2 regions of the Paramicrobacterium fandaimingii genome follow, and region 1 is predicted to be linked to the other one. Evidence: riboswitches for the same ligand, from Rfam matches in the RefSeq annotation. Region 1 holds a riboswitch; the other holds the start of a gene.
The links. A riboswitch is a leader RNA that binds a small molecule or an ion and turns the genes downstream of it on or off. The one in region 1 is predicted to bind thiamine pyrophosphate.

Region 2: it holds a riboswitch for thiamine pyrophosphate, as region 1 does, so the genes downstream of both, HCR84_RS07460 (ECF transporter S component) here and thiO (glycine oxidase ThiO) in region 1, are expected to answer to the same signal.

Annotation. Positions count from the first base shown of each region.
Region 1 is NZ_CP061170.1:1,297,701-1,305,610, forward strand. Features, by position in the region: gene HCR84_RS06285 (FAD-dependent oxidoreductase) at 1-113, shown strand, start outside; gene HCR84_RS06290 (SDR family oxidoreductase) at 254-937, shown strand; gene HCR84_RS06295 (MFS transporter) at 1,040-2,524, shown strand; gene HCR84_RS06300 (Clp protease N-terminal domain-containing protein) at 2,521-3,045, opposite strand; gene HCR84_RS06305 (RNA polymerase subunit sigma-70) at 3,048-3,251, opposite strand; gene HCR84_RS06315 (MOSC domain-containing protein) at 3,479-4,018, shown strand; gene HCR84_RS06320 (aldo/keto reductase) at 4,046-4,978, shown strand; gene thiE (thiamine phosphate synthase) at 4,997-5,680, opposite strand; TPP riboswitch at 5,693-5,793, shown strand; gene thiO (glycine oxidase ThiO) at 5,786-6,913, shown strand; gene thiS (sulfur carrier protein ThiS) at 6,910-7,158, shown strand; gene HCR84_RS06340 (thiazole synthase) at 7,160-7,910, shown strand, end outside.
Region 2 is NZ_CP061170.1:1,535,030-1,542,939, forward strand. Features, by position in the region: gene HCR84_RS07445 (hypothetical protein) at 1-37, shown strand, start outside; gene dinB (DNA polymerase IV) at 71-1,327, shown strand; gene HCR84_RS07455 (spore germination protein GerW family protein) at 1,380-1,736, shown strand; TPP riboswitch at 1,772-1,881, shown strand; gene HCR84_RS07460 (ECF transporter S component) at 1,915-2,538, shown strand; gene HCR84_RS07465 (ABC transporter ATP-binding protein) at 2,538-4,010, shown strand; gene HCR84_RS07470 (energy-coupling factor transporter transmembrane component T family protein) at 4,007-4,789, shown strand; gene HCR84_RS07475 (nucleoside/nucleotide kinase family protein) at 4,782-5,345, shown strand; gene HCR84_RS07480 (serine hydrolase family protein) at 5,347-6,579, opposite strand; gene HCR84_RS07485 (metallopeptidase family protein) at 6,637-6,978, opposite strand; gene orn (oligoribonuclease) at 7,076-7,696, shown strand; tRNA gene HCR84_RS07495 (tRNA-His) at 7,747-7,819, shown strand.

The sequences.
Region 1 (7,910 bases):
TCGTGTCACTCGCGATGCGACATGGCATCAGCGCGAGCGCGCTGCGTGACTCGATCTACACGCACCCGTCAGCGACCGAGGCTCTCAACGAGGTGCTCGGAGTGCTTCGGTGAGCGAGTTGCATTGCTCACGTGCCATGCTCGGTGGAATATCGTCGACTCACACCGGTTGACAGTGGAGACGGATGCTGCCGCGGCAATGCGCATGCGGACAGCGACGACCGGCGTCGGAGACGGCGCAGAAGGAGGTTCATATGACGGACAAACGAGTGGTCATCGTCGGAGGACACGGCAAGATCGCCCTGCTCGCCGCCCCGAAGCTTGTCGCCGCGGGTTATCGCGTTGAGTCGCTGATTCGCAACGCCGACCAGTCGGAGGAGATCAGAGCCGCTGGAGCCGAACCGGTGGTTCTTGATATCGAGACGGCCGACGTCGGTGCGCTCTCGGGCGCATTCGCCGGAGCAGAAGCGATCGTCTTCTCTGCCGGAGCTGGCGGCGGCAATCCGGATCGCACGCGCGCCGTCGACTTTGAAGCGGCAGTGCGCACCATAACCGCGGCTGAGGGCGTCGGTGTTTCTCGCTACGTCATGGTGTCGTATGCGCGAGCGAGCGTCGACATCGAGAACATCGACCCGGAGAGCTCCTTCTACACCTACGCGAAGGCCAAGCACGACGCCGATGTCGCCGTGCGAGAGTCGAGCCTCGACTACACGATCCTCGGGCCTGGGCGGCTGACGCTCGAACCGGCAACGGGGAGCATCACCCTTGCGGACGAGTCAGGCAATGTCGTCGAGGGCGGGCGCTCTGACGACGACAAGGTGACGTCTCGCGAGAACGTCGCCGAGGCAATCGTTCACGTTCTGGCGACGAAGGCCGCGGTGAAGAAGACAGTGAACTTCTACGATGGAGACACAGCAATCGCCGACGCAATAGTCTGACTCGCGATGTGTGCCCCGGGGCGTCCTCACCCGCGTGGCGGGGCACGCCGGAATAAATAGCCGCACGATGCGTTGGTCTGTTGTGGACACACACGGAGGACTATGTCGGCGAGAAGCACATTCGAATCGGGCGGGGATGCCGTGCAGGAGCCACCGGATCCGAATCGCTGGCGCATTCTGGCTGTGCTGCTCGTTGCGATCTTCATGTCGCTCATCAGCGTCAGCATCGTCAACGTTGCCCTTCCATCGATCCAGAGCGGCCTCGACGCGTCTCAATCTGACATTCAGTGGGTGCTCTCCGGGTACGCGCTGACGTTCGGCATCGTGCTTGTCGCCGCTGGTCGTGCCGGCGACGTCCTGGGGCGCGGGGGCATCTTCATCGTCGGAGTCGTCGTCTTCACCGCATCCTCGATCGTCGCTGGCCTCGCACCGAATGCCGAGTGGCTCAACGTCACCCGTTTCGTGCAAGGCGTGGGCTCAGGACTTCTGAACCCTCAGGGCCTCGGTATGATTCAGCACTACTTTCGCGGCGCGGAGCGCGGCAAGGCGTTCGGGTACTTCGGCAGCGTCGTCGGCGTCTCCGTTGCGATCGGCCCGGTGCTCGGCGGCCTGCTGATCAATCTCGGCGGAGCAGAGCTCGGGTGGCGACTGACCTTCCTCGTCAATGTGCCCGTCGGCATTGTGGCCATTGTTCTCGCGCTCCTCTGGTTTCCGCGTCCGCTCATCAGCTGGGGAGCGAAAGCGCCCGTCGACTCACAGCAACCGGCGAAGCGCAGTCGCTCGATGGACCTCGTCGGCGCTCTTCTTCTCGGCTTCGCCGTGCTCTCTCTGCTCTTCCCGTTTGTCGAGAGCGGTGTTTCCGCCTTCGTCTGGCTTCTGCTGCCCGTCGGCATTCTGCTCGTCGCCGCCTGGGTGCTGTGGGAGCGTCGGTATGCACGGCTCGGGCACAGTCCGATGGTTGATCTCAAGATCTTCGCGACCCGCAGCTTTGCAAACGGAACGACGATCGTGACGCTGTACTTTCTCGGGATGACGAGCGTGTGGGTGCTCATCGCCCTCTACATGCAAGACGGCCTGGGGCACTCGGCTTTCGAAGCAGGCCTCGTCGGCATACCCTCGGCCATCCTCTCGGCGTTCTCTGCGCACTGGGCGGGCAGCAGAGTCGCGGTGTATGGGCGCAAGATCGTCGTGGCTGGGCTTCTGATCGCGCTCTTTGGGCTGGCATCGACAGTTGCTGTCGTGCTCCTCAATCAGGTTGGGCTCGCCAACGAGTGGTGGCTGCTGCTGTCGCTTGCGTTCATCGGCATCGCTCAGGGCGTCGTCATCAGCCCCAACCAGACGCTCACGCTCGCAGATGTTCCGCTGAGCTACGCGGGCAGCTCCGGTGCCATCATGCAGACCGGCCAGAGAATCGGCACGTCCGTCGGCATCGCCGTTGTCACCGCTGCCGTCTTCGCCTCTCTCGCGTTCACAGAATGGCCCGTCGCGATGGCGATCGGTTTCACGTTGATTGCCGTTGTCGTTGTCGCCGCCCTCATCGTCGCCATTGTCGATCTGCGGTATCGGGCGCGAATCGGCACTCGCTAGGCCGCGGCAAGGCCGTCGAGCGACGCACGAAGCGCCCCGACGTCGACGCCTTCGGCGACGAGTGCGTCATATGCTGTGCCACGCGCCCGCAGAATCCCGAGAAGGATGTGCCGGGCACCGATCGACTTCTCGTTCAGGCGGATCGCTTCGCGAAGGGCCAGCTCGAGCACCTTCTTCGCCTCGTTGCGGAACGGAATGTGGCGTTTTGTCGTTCCCGCGTTCTGCAGCGCCCCCTCGCCGAAAACATCGTCGGCGCGGGCGGTGACGCCGCTGATGTCAATGCCGATGGAGGCGAGTGCCTCAGCGTCGAGTCCGGAGGGTGCGTTGGCGTGTCGAATGCGGTTGAGCGCGGCGGCGGCATCCGGAATCGCATCGATGATCGTCGACGCGGTTTCTCCACCAGCATCCAGGACTCCCAGAAGCAGATGCCGCGAATCGATCTGCGATGCTCGCTCAGCGCGTGCCGTGCTCTGCGCCCCAACAACGATCTCGCGGGCGCTGGTTGTGAACTTCTCAAACATCTCTATCTCCTGCCATGTTTTTTGTGTACGGCCTGGCGCGAAACCCCGAGGGCATCGGCGATTTCCTGCCACGACATGTCGAGTGTTCGGGCCCGGTTCACGTGAAGCGACTCGAGCCTGTCGGCAAGCTCGCGCAGGGAGCGCACGGCGCGCAGTCCGATGCGAGGGTCGCTGCTTGTCGCGGCATCCATTGGATTCTCGATCATGCTGTCAACAATAGTTGACGTTCCTGGAATGTGTCAACCAAAATTGACAGGAGACCACTCTGTTGAGGCTCTCAACGGACTCAAGAACATCACGATCGTCTCGGCCGTGCCGTTTGTCATCGTCATGCTTCTGCTGTGCGTTGCGCTGTGGAAAGATCGAAAGCGACGGAAGCGGAAGCTCCCGAACATGCTCGGAGGTAAGACCAGGAATGAGGGTTGCGACAAAAATGACAGCATCCGTTGTGGCTGTGAGCAGAAGCGATACTCATTCCTTCAGCAAGCCGACTGTCGATGAGATCACGCTTGTCGAGGGAATCGGTGTCGCTGGCGACGCTCATTCCGGCACAACGGTGAAGCACCGTTCGCGTGTGAAGAAGAACCCGTCGACGCCGAACGTGCGCCAGGTGCATCTGATTCACCGGGAGCTCTTCGACCAGGTGGCGGATGCGGGGTACACGGTGAAGCCGGGGGAGATGGGTGAGAACATCACGACGAGCGGCATCGACCTGCTCGGGCTTCCCGTCGGAACCCGTTTGGCGATCGGGGACGTCGTGATCACGATCACCGGATTGCGCAACCCCTGTTCGCAGATCAACGACTATCAGCCCGGTCTGATGAAGCAGATGGTGTTCGCAGACGGCGACGGCCACACCGTGCGGCTGGCGGGAGTGATGGGCATCGTGTCTCGCGGGGGAACCGTGCGGGCCGGCGACGTCGTTGCGGTGACTCTGCCGACCGGGCCGCACCATGCGCTCACAACTGTTTAGCCACAGCTCTCGAAGGGAACCACACGAATGAAGACTCTCCCACTGCCCGGAACAGACATCACCGCACCAAACGTCGTGCTCGGCGCCATGCGAATCGCCGACAAGACAGATGCCGAGGTGCGCGAGCTGGTGGCGACGGCGCGCGAGGCGGGAATTGGCTTCATCGATCACGCGGACGTCTACGGGCCGACACCGCACGCGTGCGAGCGGCGGTTCGCCGAGGCGATGGCGCTCACGCCATCGCAGCGCGACGCCCTGACGCTGCAGACGAAATGCGGCATCGTGCCCGATGGCCCGTATTTCGACTTCTCGTATGAGCACATCGTCGACTCCGTGAACGGCTCACTCGCCGCCCTGCAGACCGACTACATCGATATTCTGCTGCTGCATCGCCCCGATGCTCTGGTCGAGCCAGACGAGGTCGCACGGGCATTCGATGAGCTGCAGAGCGCGGGAAAAGTGCGCGCCTTCGGAGTGTCAAACCACACGCCGATGCAGATCGAGCTGCTCAAACGGTCTGTGACGCAGCCGATCGTCGCAAATCAGCTGCAGCTGTCGATGACGCACGCGCCGCTGATCGCACAGGGCCTCGCCGCGAACATGGCGGGGGAGCAGCAGTCGGTGATGCTCGATGGCGGCGTGCTCGACTACTGTCGCCTCCACGACATCACGGTGCAGGCCTGGTCGCCGTTTCAAGCCGGATTTTTCACAGGCGTGTTTCTCGGCTCATCGGAGTACCCCGAGCTGAACGCCGTGATCGACAGGCTCGCTGCGGCCTATGGCGTCACGCCGATCGCGATCGCGACAGCGTGGATCACGCGGCATCCGGCTCGCATGCAGGTCGTGCTGGGAACGACGACGCCGCAGCGGGTCTCGGATGCTGCGGCCGGCTCAGACATTCCCCTGACACATTCGGAGTGGTACGAGCTGGCCAGGGCAGCGGGACACCGCGTTCCCTGACCGTCTCGCGTCGGGCGGTCAGGCGAGCCGGTCGCGCAACGCTCGTGCCGCTCGGCCGACGTTGTCTGCATCGGTGACAGCGCGCACGACGACGATGCGTGACGCGCCCGCGCCGACGACGCGGTCGAGCCGCATTCCGCCGGTGATGCCCCCGATGGCAAACCATGGCTTGCTCGCGATCTCGACGGCCCGCCGTACCGGGTCGAGTCCGACGGCATCCCGACCGGGCTTCGTCGGGGTCTCCCACACCGGACCGACGCAGAAGTAGTCGATGTCGGCGTCGTCGTTTGCCGCTTCAGCCTGGCCGATGGAGTGCGTTGAGCGGCCGAGGATCACGTCGGGACCGAGAATCGCTCGAGCGTGCTCACTCGGCAGATCGCCCTGGCCGACATGGAAGACGTCGGCGCCCACCAGCGCTGCGACATCGGCGCGATCATTCACGGCGAACAGCTTGCCGTGCCGCTTTGCCGCGGCCGCGAGCACCTCGAGGGCCTCAATCTCGTCGCGCGCCTCGAGCGACTTGTCGCGAAGCTGAATGATGTCGACGCCGTTGGCATAGGCCGAGTCGAGAAACCGCGCAAAATCGCCGCGATCCCGGCGCGCGTCCGTACAGACATACAGCCGCGCGCTCTCGAGTGCCGCCTGACGCACGGCACGGACGGAATCGTCAGCGGAGATCACGGGTCGCAGATGTGAGGGCATGTGCCTAGAGTAGAGGAAGTTCGCGGGAGCCTCCTGGAGGCTGAGAGGGCCATGTGCCGACCGCTATACCTGATGCGGATCATGCCGCCGGAGGGAGAAACGCACGTGCACGCTGTCGTTATCGGGGCCGGAATCATCGGGCTCGCCACGGCCTGGCGGCTGAAGAAAGACGGCTGGTCGGTGACGATCGTCGATCCGACACCCGGAAATGGCGCGAGTTACGCCGCGGCGGGAATGCTGGCGCCGGCGTCGGAGGTCGTCTGGGGCCAGTCGCCCCTGTACTCGCTGATGATCGCGGCAGCGCAGCTCTACCCGACGTTCGCGGAGGAGCTCGCGACAGCATCCGGCCATCACCTCGGCTACGCGCAGACCGAGACGCTTGTCTGCGCCAGCGATGCCGCAGACCGACAGAGCCTGCGCGAGCTCTGCGCACTGCAGACATCGCTCGGCCTGAGCCTCGAGCTCATCGCCGGAACACAGGCGCGCGCTCTCGAACCGGCTCTCGGCCCCGGCGTCACCGCGGCCGTGAGGATCGAGGGAGACCACTCAATCGACCCGCGGCGGATGACTGACGCGCTGCAGGCACTGCTCACCGAGAGCATCGTGCGACGCCGAGTCGCGGCTCTGGCCTCTGACGGAAGCCGCACGCGCGGTGTTGCGCTCGCGAACGGTCAGAACATTGTCGCCGACCAAGTCGTCGTCTGCGCGGGAGCCGACACGGGAACAATCGAAGGGATGCCGCGGCTTCCCCTGCGCAGCGTCTGGGGCGACGTCGTGCGTCTCTCGGTGCCTCGGCGGCTGCAGCCGATCGTCACCCGCACCATCCGGGGCCTTGTGCGCGGACGTCCTGTCTACCTCGTTCCGCGCCCTGACGGGACCCTCGTCCTCGGCGCGAGCGTTCGCGAAGACGGGGTCGACGGCATCAGCGCCGGTGGCGTGCACCAGCTGCTGCGCGACATAGAACGCGTCGTCCCCAGCGTGCTTGAATGCGAGATCACTGATGTGACGGCGCGCGCACGCCCCGGGTCGCCCGATGATCTGCCGTTGATCGGGCGCATCGACGAGGGATGCGTCGTGTCGACCGGCTACTTCCGCCACGGCATCCTGCTCGCGCCTCTCGGCGCCCAGCTGACCGCAGATCTCACAAGAGGCGAGTCGGGGGACGCCGACATGCTGACCGCCGTCGACCCCTCACGATTCGCTCAGGACATACGCAAAGGAGACTCACGATGACACAGACGATCGACGTCACTGTGAACGGCGACGCACGCGCTCTCGCCGTCGGAGACACACTTCGAGACCTGGTTGCCGAAATCACCGGCAAGACGCTGGCGGACGATGGTTCCCCCGCAGACGGATCGAAACTCGGCATCGCAGCAGCCGTTGACGGGGCGGTCGTGCGCCGCGGCGGGTGGACCACGCACACACTCGAGAGCGGACAGACGATCGACATCGTCACCGCGGTTCAGGGAGGCTGACATGACCACAACGACAACGCACACGGCAGCGGCCGATCCGCTGCAGATCGGCGAGGAGGCGCTCACCTCGCGCCTCATTATGGGAACGGGCGGAGCGACATCGCTCACGACGCTCGAAGAGGCGCTCGTCGCATCGGAGACGCAACTGACCACCGTGGCGATTCGTCGCTTCGACGCGGAATCGCGAGACTCGGTGTTTGCGCTGCTCGAGCGACGTGGCATTCGCGTTCTGCCCAATACGGCAGGCTGTTACACGGCCCGAGATGCCATTCTCACCGCACAGCTTGCCCGTGAGGCACTGGGAACGTCGTGGATCAAGCTTGAAGTGATCGCCGACGAAGATACGCTGCTTCCCGACCCCGTCGAACTGTTTTCGGCGGCGGAGCAGCTTGTTCTCGAGGACTTCACCGTCTTCGCCTACACAAACGATGACCCGGCGCTCGCCAAACGGCTCGAAGACGCGGGCGTCGCCGTGGTGATGCCGGCGGGATCGCCTATCGGCAGCGGTCTCGGCATTCTCAACCCGCACAACATCGAGACGATCGTCGATCGCGCAAGCGTTCCCATCGTTCTCGATGCCGGAATCGGTACGGCATCGGATGCTGCACTCGCCATGGAGCTGGGATGCGACGCCGTGCTGCTGGCCAGCGCCGTCACGCGTGCACACGACGCGGGCGCCATGGCGCGGGCAATGCGCCTTGCCGTTGATGCCGGACGCACGGCGCGATTCGCCGGCCGCATTCCGAAGCGCT
Region 2 (7,910 bases), 240 kb from region 1:
AGAATGGCTGCTCCCTCTGGTCGTCGCGTTGGTCTGACGATTTGTCAGACGGGTGCGAGAGAATGGGCGCATGTCACGTCAAGACGGTCGCGCCCGCCGTGTCTCCGATGACGACGTTGACGACACGGGCGCGCACATTCTGCATGTCGATCTCGATGCCTTCTTTGCCTCCGTTGAGCTGCTCGATCACCCGGAGCTGCGGGGAAAGCCTGTCATCGTCGGTGGGCGCGAAGGTCGCTCCGTGGTGACGACAGCGACATATGAAGCGCGAGCGTACGGTGTCGGCTCGGCAATGCCGATGGCGCGCGCTCTGCAGCTGTGCCCCAAGGCTATTGTCGTGCCCCCGCGACACGAGCTGTATCGCAGCTACTCAATGCGTGTGATGAGCCTTTTCGACGACATCACGCCGTTGGTCGAGAGGCTGAGCATCGATGAGGCATTTCTTGACGTTTACGGTGCCAGACGTCTTCTCGGAAGCCCGGCATCCATCGCTCGGCTGATTCGCCAACGGGTGTACGACGACACGGGACTCACGTGCTCTGTCGGAGCGGCAGAGACGAAGTTCATTGCAAAGCTGGCGTCGGGAATGGCGAAGCCCGATGGCGTTCTTGTCGTTCCCCCCGCGCAGACTCAGGATTTTCTTCGTCCGCTCCCGATTCGAGCGCTGGCCGGCGTCGGAGGGAAGACCGAAGAGGCCCTGCAGCGTCTCGGCCTGCGGACGGTCGCCGACGTGGCAGAGATCCCCATCGGCGCTCTGCGCTCTGCGGTCGGCGACGCGACAGCGATGCGACTCCAGGAGCTCGCACGAGGCCGAGACCCTCGCCCGATCGCAACGGAGCATGTCGAGAAGAGCATCGGTCATGAGGTCACTTTTCACGATGACGTCGTCGACGGGGCAACGCTGGAACGGGAGCTTCTTCGGCTGAGCGATCGCGTGGGCGCGAGGTTGCGCGCAGCTGGCGTCACAGCAGGCGGTGTTGCGCTCAAGCTTCGCTACAGTGACTTCACGACGCTCAGCCGGTCACGTCGCCTTCCCGAGGCGACAAGCGTCGCTCGCCGGCTCTATGAGTCGAGCGTTGAGCTGTTTCGCGAACTCGAGGTGAGGGGGAGGCCGGTTCGACTGATCGGCGTTCGCGCTGAGCGACTCTCGGAGGGGGCCCCATCGATGAGTCTCTGGGACCCAGACGATGAGTGGCGCGACGCCGAGAGCACCGTCGACCAGCTGCGGGGACGTTTTGGAGTGGATGCCGTGACATCGGCGTCCCTTCTCGCCCCCCGACCCTCGACAGCGGGCGGAACGCGGCACCCCGGGCGGCGAGGCACCTGAGAGTCACCGTCGACGTCTGTGCAGACGGGCGAATGCGCGATAGCGTGGGCACATGGGAAACGTAGCCTTGGAACTCGCAGAAAAGTTCAAGTCCGTCGGCGTCACGACGGTGTACGGCGACGTCGTCGACATCGACGGCGTCAAGATCGTCCCGGTGGCGCTTGCCTCGTATGGCTTCGGCGCAGGGGAGGGCGACGCAACGGGCGACCTCAAGGGTGAGAAGAGTGCTGGAGCCCAGGGTGGTGGCGGCGGAGGCGGCGGCATGAGCATGCCCGTCGGCGCATACATCCGCACGGGCGACACGGTTCGCTTCGAGCCCAACCTGATCTCCCTTCTTGCCGTTGGAGTTCCCCTCGTCTGCGTCGCAGGGGCCGCGCTCAAAGGAATCATCAAAGCCCTCAAGAAGTAGCGGAGCGCCGCGAGCCGCACGCAAGCGGCTATACTTGCGCTTAACACGGGAGTCCGGTGAGCCGGGCTGAGAGGAAAGTTCTCAACTTTCGACCGTCGAACCTGATCTGGGTCATGCCAGCGCAGGGAGTGACAATCTCAATACCCGTGCCCAATTCCCACGTGAAAGGGGCACGTAAGTGCAGACATTAAATTCATCGTCCGCGACATCCACGCAGCGAAAGTTCCGCTGGCGCGTTGTCGACATCGTCGTCGCAAGCATCATCGGCGTGGCGTCCGGAGTCATCTTTCTCTTCTGGAACGTCGCATACGGGCCGCTCAGTCTGCCGCTCGCTGTCACCCCGGGACTCAGCGCGCTGCTCGGCGGCGGCTGGCTCTTTGCCGGTGTGCTCGGCGGGCTGATCATCCGCAAGCCGGGTGCCGCGCTGTTCACGGAGCTCGTTGCCTCTGTGGTGTCCGCGCTCGTCGGCAGTCAGTGGGGCTTTTCCACTCTCATCTGGGGACTCGTTCAGGGGCTCGGCGCTGAGATCGTCTTCGCGGCGTTCCTCTATGGCAGCTACCGGCTGTACGTTGCACTTCTTTCCGGGCTCGGCGCCGGCCTCGCGATGGCCTTCCTCGACACGACATTCACCGATTACGCCGTTCTCGACCCGGCGTTCAAAGCGGTTTATTATGTGTCCGCGGCACTATCCGGTGTGCTTATCGCCGGACTGCTGTCGTGGGCAGCGATGCGCGGCCTCGCCTCGGCGGGTGCGCTGAGCCGCTTCGCCGCCGGTCGCGAGGTGCGGCGGAAGGCCTCGTAGTGTCGGGCGCGCACGTTCGCACACACGGCTGGGGATGGACCCATGCCGGGCGCGCTCGGCCCGCAATTGCGGGTCTCGATCTGACGATCGAACCGGGCGAGAGAGTCTTGCTTCTTGGCGCTTCCGGCGCGGGAAAGTCCACGCTTCTGCACGGGCTTGCCGGGGTGCTCGGGGGAGACGACGAAGGCGATCAGACCGGTTCAATTGTCGTGGATGGCCGCAGCCCCTCTGACTCGCGCGGCGTCGTCGGCCTTGTACTTCAGGACCCCGACAGCCAGATCGTCATGGCGCGCGTTGGCGACGATGTCGCGTTCGCGTGCGAGAACCTCGGTGTGCCCCGTGAGGAGATCTGGCGGCGCGTGAGATGGGCACTGGATGCCGTCGGTCTGAACGTGCCCCTTGACCATCCCACCTCTCGGCTGTCCGGAGGGCAGGTACAGCGGCTTGTCATCGCGGGAATTCTCGCCATGAAGCCGCGGCTGCTTCTGCTTGATGAGCCAACGGCCAACCTCGACCCCGAAGGCGTCCGTGAGGTGCGTGACGTTGTGGCGCAGGTGGCCCGCGAGACGGGAATGACTCTTGTCGTCGTTGAGCACCGGGTCGCCGTGTGGAGCGATGTCGCCACGCGCGCCGTCGTTCTCGAACCGGGAGGCGGCGTGCTCGCCGATGGCGAAGCGCGGGATGTTCTCGTGGCGCAGGGCGCCCACCTTGCTGCGCGAGGGATCTGGATTCCGGAGCATCCGCCCCGAGTTCCCGAGTCGCCTTCGCGCGCACGCGGTGAGCTTCTGATGCGGGCTGACGAACTCGCGGTGGGGCGCTCGCCTTTTGGACAGAAGGAGCCCGTCGTGGCGGCATCCGGTCTCTCGTTCGAGCTCAATGCGGGCACGACGACAGCAATTCTGGGTGTCAACGGCGCAGGCAAGAGCACGCTCGCGCTGACGATCGCTGGACTCCTGCGTCCGGCAGCCGGTGTGCTTCATGCAGCGCCCGCGCTTGCTGATGGCCGTGGCGCCGAGCCGCGACGATGGAGGTCGCGTGACCTCCTCACGCGCATCGGCACGGTATTCCAGCACCCCGAGCATCAGTTTCTCACTGGTCATGTGAGCACCGAGCTCGCCATCGGCCCACGAGCACTGCGTCACAGCGACGACGAGGTGAAACAGCGCACGAGCGAGTTGCTCGAAAGGCTCAGACTCGAGCACGTGGCCGATGCCAATCCGTTCACGCTCTCCGGGGGAGAGAAGAGGCGTCTCTCGGTCGCGACGGTGCTCGCGTCGCGCCCACGTATGCTCGTGCTCGATGAGCCGACGTTCGGGCAGGATTCGCAGACCTGGCGAGAGCTCGTTCTTCTGCTTCGCGGCCTCGTTGACGACGGAGCATGCGTCGTCGCGGTGACCCACGACGAGCCGCTCGTCGGCGCCCTCGCTGACGAGACGATTCGACTGGGAAGTCCGCAGGGGGTATTGCGATGACGGCGATGACTCCGCACATCGCGCCTTCGCTCGTTGCGCGCATCAATCCGGTTGCCAAATTGATCGCCGCGCTCGTGGTCAGCATCACGCTGCTGCTGTCCGTCGACATCGTGTCTGCGTCTATCGCACTCGTGCTGACGCTGGCGCTCGTCAGCTTCGCAGGGCTGAGCGCCCGATCGTTCTGGGTTCGCACGGCGCCCGTCTGGTTTGCCGCCCCGTTCGCGGCGGTCACGACGATTCTGTATGGAGAAGACTCGGGGCGCGAGCTGCTGGGGTTCGGCATCGCAACGATCAGCGAAGGCTCGTTGTTGTTGGGCGTTGCGATCATGCTGCGAGTTCTCGCGATCGGCATTCCCGGAGTTGTTCTCATGGCGACGACTGACCCAACTGAGCTCGCCGACGGTCTCTCACAGGTGCTGAAGCTTCCGGCGCGCTTCGTGCTGGGAGCGCTGGCTGGCATGCGCATGATCGGACTGTTCATCGACGATTGGCGCGCAATGGGCCAAGCTCGTCGCGCCCGTGGCGTCGCCGATACTGGCGCGATCAGGCGCTTTGCTGCGCAGGCGTTCGCGCTTCTTGTTCTGGCAATTCGGAGGGGAAGCAAACTCGCAACGGCGATGGAGGCGAAGGGCTTTGGGGCCGAGACCGAGAGAACGTGGGCAAGGGAATCCAGGTTCAGGGGCCCGGAGACGGTGCTCGTTGCCATCGGAGTGCTGATCGCGGGCACTGCGGTGACGAGCGCGGTTCTCGCGGGGACGTGGAGCTTCGTCATTGGCTGAGCAACCGGCGCGCGTCACCCGCAATGCCCGAGCCATCGCCGCGGCGGCCGCACAGTTGCCGCGGCATCCGATCATTCTGATTGACGGTCCATCCGGTGCTGGCAAGTCGACGACAGCGGATGCCGTTGTCGCGGCGTGGCCTGGCGAGGCGCCGCTGCTCGTGCGCATGGACGACGTGTATCCCGGCTGGGGAGGGCTCGCACAGGCGGGCGAGCACGTTGAAACCCACCTGCTCGAACCGCTCAGTCACGGTGTCGCCGGTCGCTGGAGGCGTTACGACTGGCACGCCGAGCGTCTGGCTGAGTGGCACGATGTTGCCCTGGGGACGTCTCTCGTCATCGAAGGCTGCGGAGTTCTGACGCGAGGCAATGCCGCACGAGCGAATCTTCGGGTGTGGCTCGACGGGGCTCCGGATGCTCGCAAGCGGCGTGCACTTGAGCGAGACCGTGGGGGATTCGACGCTCACTGGGATGAATGGACCGCTCAGATGGAGGCGTTTGAATCCCGGCACCACCCGCGCACCCTGGCCGACCTTGTGCTGTGGGCCGATGACTGAGTCAGTCGCCGAAGAACTGACCAAAGAATGCGGGGATGAGCGTGAACGGGTGACCGAGCTTCCAGAGCACGTCAGGTGACTGGATCGTGCTGTCGATTTTCACGGGAATCTCCACAACAGATGTGCCCTCAGAGACCGTTGCCGTCGCGACGATGTCGCCCTGGGTCGCGAGGGCGAAACCGTCGGTTTTCACCTGAACGCTCGGCCTTCCGGAGACCCAGCGCGTTGCGGTCGCCGACGAGCCGATCACCCCGGTGGCCTTCTCGCCCCAGGGCGTTGTGAACGTGGCGACGGGAGTGTCCGCGGGTAGAACCGGGCCCGTGTGCACGCCCTTCTCTGCGCTGCTCATCAGAGCGTCCATTGCGTGGTCGAGAGAATTCCAGTCGGGCATGCGAATAAGTGCGCCGTAGAACGTGTACTCGGCGTCGTCGACGGTGACGGTGGCTGCGAAGAGCAGGCAGATTCCCGCCTGCGTTGTGAAGCTGCGTGAGATCCCCGTCACCCCGCGATCGGCCATGTACGCGGTGGTGTTCTCCACTCCGCGGGTCTTCGCGATTCCGGACACCTCCTGCGTAAGAACCGTGGGAATCACCGGATTCGCCATGGCCAGCGCGGCGAGGCGCGACAGATCGGATGCCGTCGAGACGTCGTCAGCCGACAGGCCTGTCGCGTCGACAACCGAGGTGTCGTCGAGCCCGGCGTCGTCGAGCCAGGCCGTCGCCGCATCGACATACTCATCGACCGAGCCGAATGCCCACGCGGCGAGGGTATCTGCGTGGTTGTTGCTCGAGCCGAGAAGCACGGCTTGGAGAACGGCGCGTTGAGACCATGTGTCGTCTGTGTAGACCGTGACGGCGCGGGCACCGGCATCCTGATAGTCGTTGTAGCGCAGAAAGTCCCGCGACGTGATGGGAACAGTCTCGCCGTCGCCTTCGGGAGTCATGGGCTTGGCATCGAGAACGACGAGCGCCATGAGAACCTTGGCGATCCCCGCCATGGGCACCGGTTCTGACTCGCCCGACTGCGCAAGCACGGGCCCTTCTGCCGAATCGGCGATCGCCGTCGCACCGACCTCGGGGAGGGCAGGGGGTGTTCCTGTGCTGTCGAGTTCGACATGGTGAACAGACATGTCTGCATCGGGGAGCGGCGCGAGAAGCGTGACCGGCCCGTACAGGCCGACGGCAAGAATGACGAGCACGCCGGCGAAGATTCCGAAACCGCGCAACACCCGCATCTGCACCCCTTAGCAATCCGTGTGATTCGAGGCTAGCGCGGCGACGGGCACACGAGGCTACGCCCAGCCGAGTCGGTGCAACTCCTCGTCGCCAATGCCATAGAAATGTGCGATTTCGTGCACAAGAGTGACGTGCACCTGATCGCGCAGCTGCTCTTCGTCGTTCACGATGGACAGCAGCGGGAGCCGGTAGATGCTGATGGTGTCGGGCAGCTCACCGAAGCCATACTGGCCTCGCTCTGTGAGCGCGACCCCGTGGTAGAGGCCGAGCAGCGACAGCGAACCGTCTTCCGGAAGGTCTTCGATGAAAATCGCCACGTTATCGAGCCCAGACAGCATGTCGTCTGGAAGTCGATCGAACTCGTCGCTGACCAGTTCTTCAAACTCGTCAGCACTCATCTCGTACACAGCCACCTCATTTGCTCGTCGTGTCAGTTCCAGCCTATGCGTGACGGCGGCAGCGTCGTGCGTCTGCCGTGACGGATAGCATGGGGATATGAGCAATCTCAGCGACCACTTGGTGTGGATTGACTGCGAGATGACTGGACTCGACGTTTCTGTCGACGAACTGGTCGAGGTCGCGGTCGTCATAACGGATTTCGATCTCAATATCATCGACGAGGGTTTCGACATCGTCATCAAACCGAACGACTCAGCCCTGTCGAACATGAACGATTTCGTCACTGAGATGCACCGCAGCTCCGGTTTGCTCGAGGAGATCCCCGAGGGTGTGAGCCTCGCTGACGCCGAATACCAGGTGCTCGAGTACATTCAGAAGCACGTGCCCGAAGAGCGCAAAGCGCCGCTCGCCGGCAACACGATCGGCACCGACCGAGCATTCCTCGCGCGGTACATGCCGCGTCTCGACGCTCACTTGCACTATCGCAATGTGGATGTCTCGTCGATCAAGGAGCTGTCGCGCCGGTGGTTCCCGCGCGCATACTTCAACGCCCCGAAGAAAGACGGTGGGCACAGGGCGCTCGCCGACATTCTGGAGTCGATCCGCGAGCTGCAGTATTACCGGCAGATCGTGTTTGTCTCGGAGCCGGGGCCGACCTCCGACGAGGCAAAGGCAGCGGCGCAGTCGCTCGAGTCGCAAACCACTCCGAAGGTGTAATACACTCTTAGGGTTGCTGTTCTTCACCACCACGTGAAGGGCAGCGCATGGTGGGTATAGCTCAGCTGGTAGAGCGCCGCCTTGTGGTGGCGGATGTCGCGGGTTCAAGTCCCGTTACTCACCCAGGTTCCGGCCCCAGTATTTCGGTACTGGGGCCGGTTTACTTTCGCAGTTTCCCTGGTCAGAGCGGAAGTTTGAGCGCTCCCATCATGGG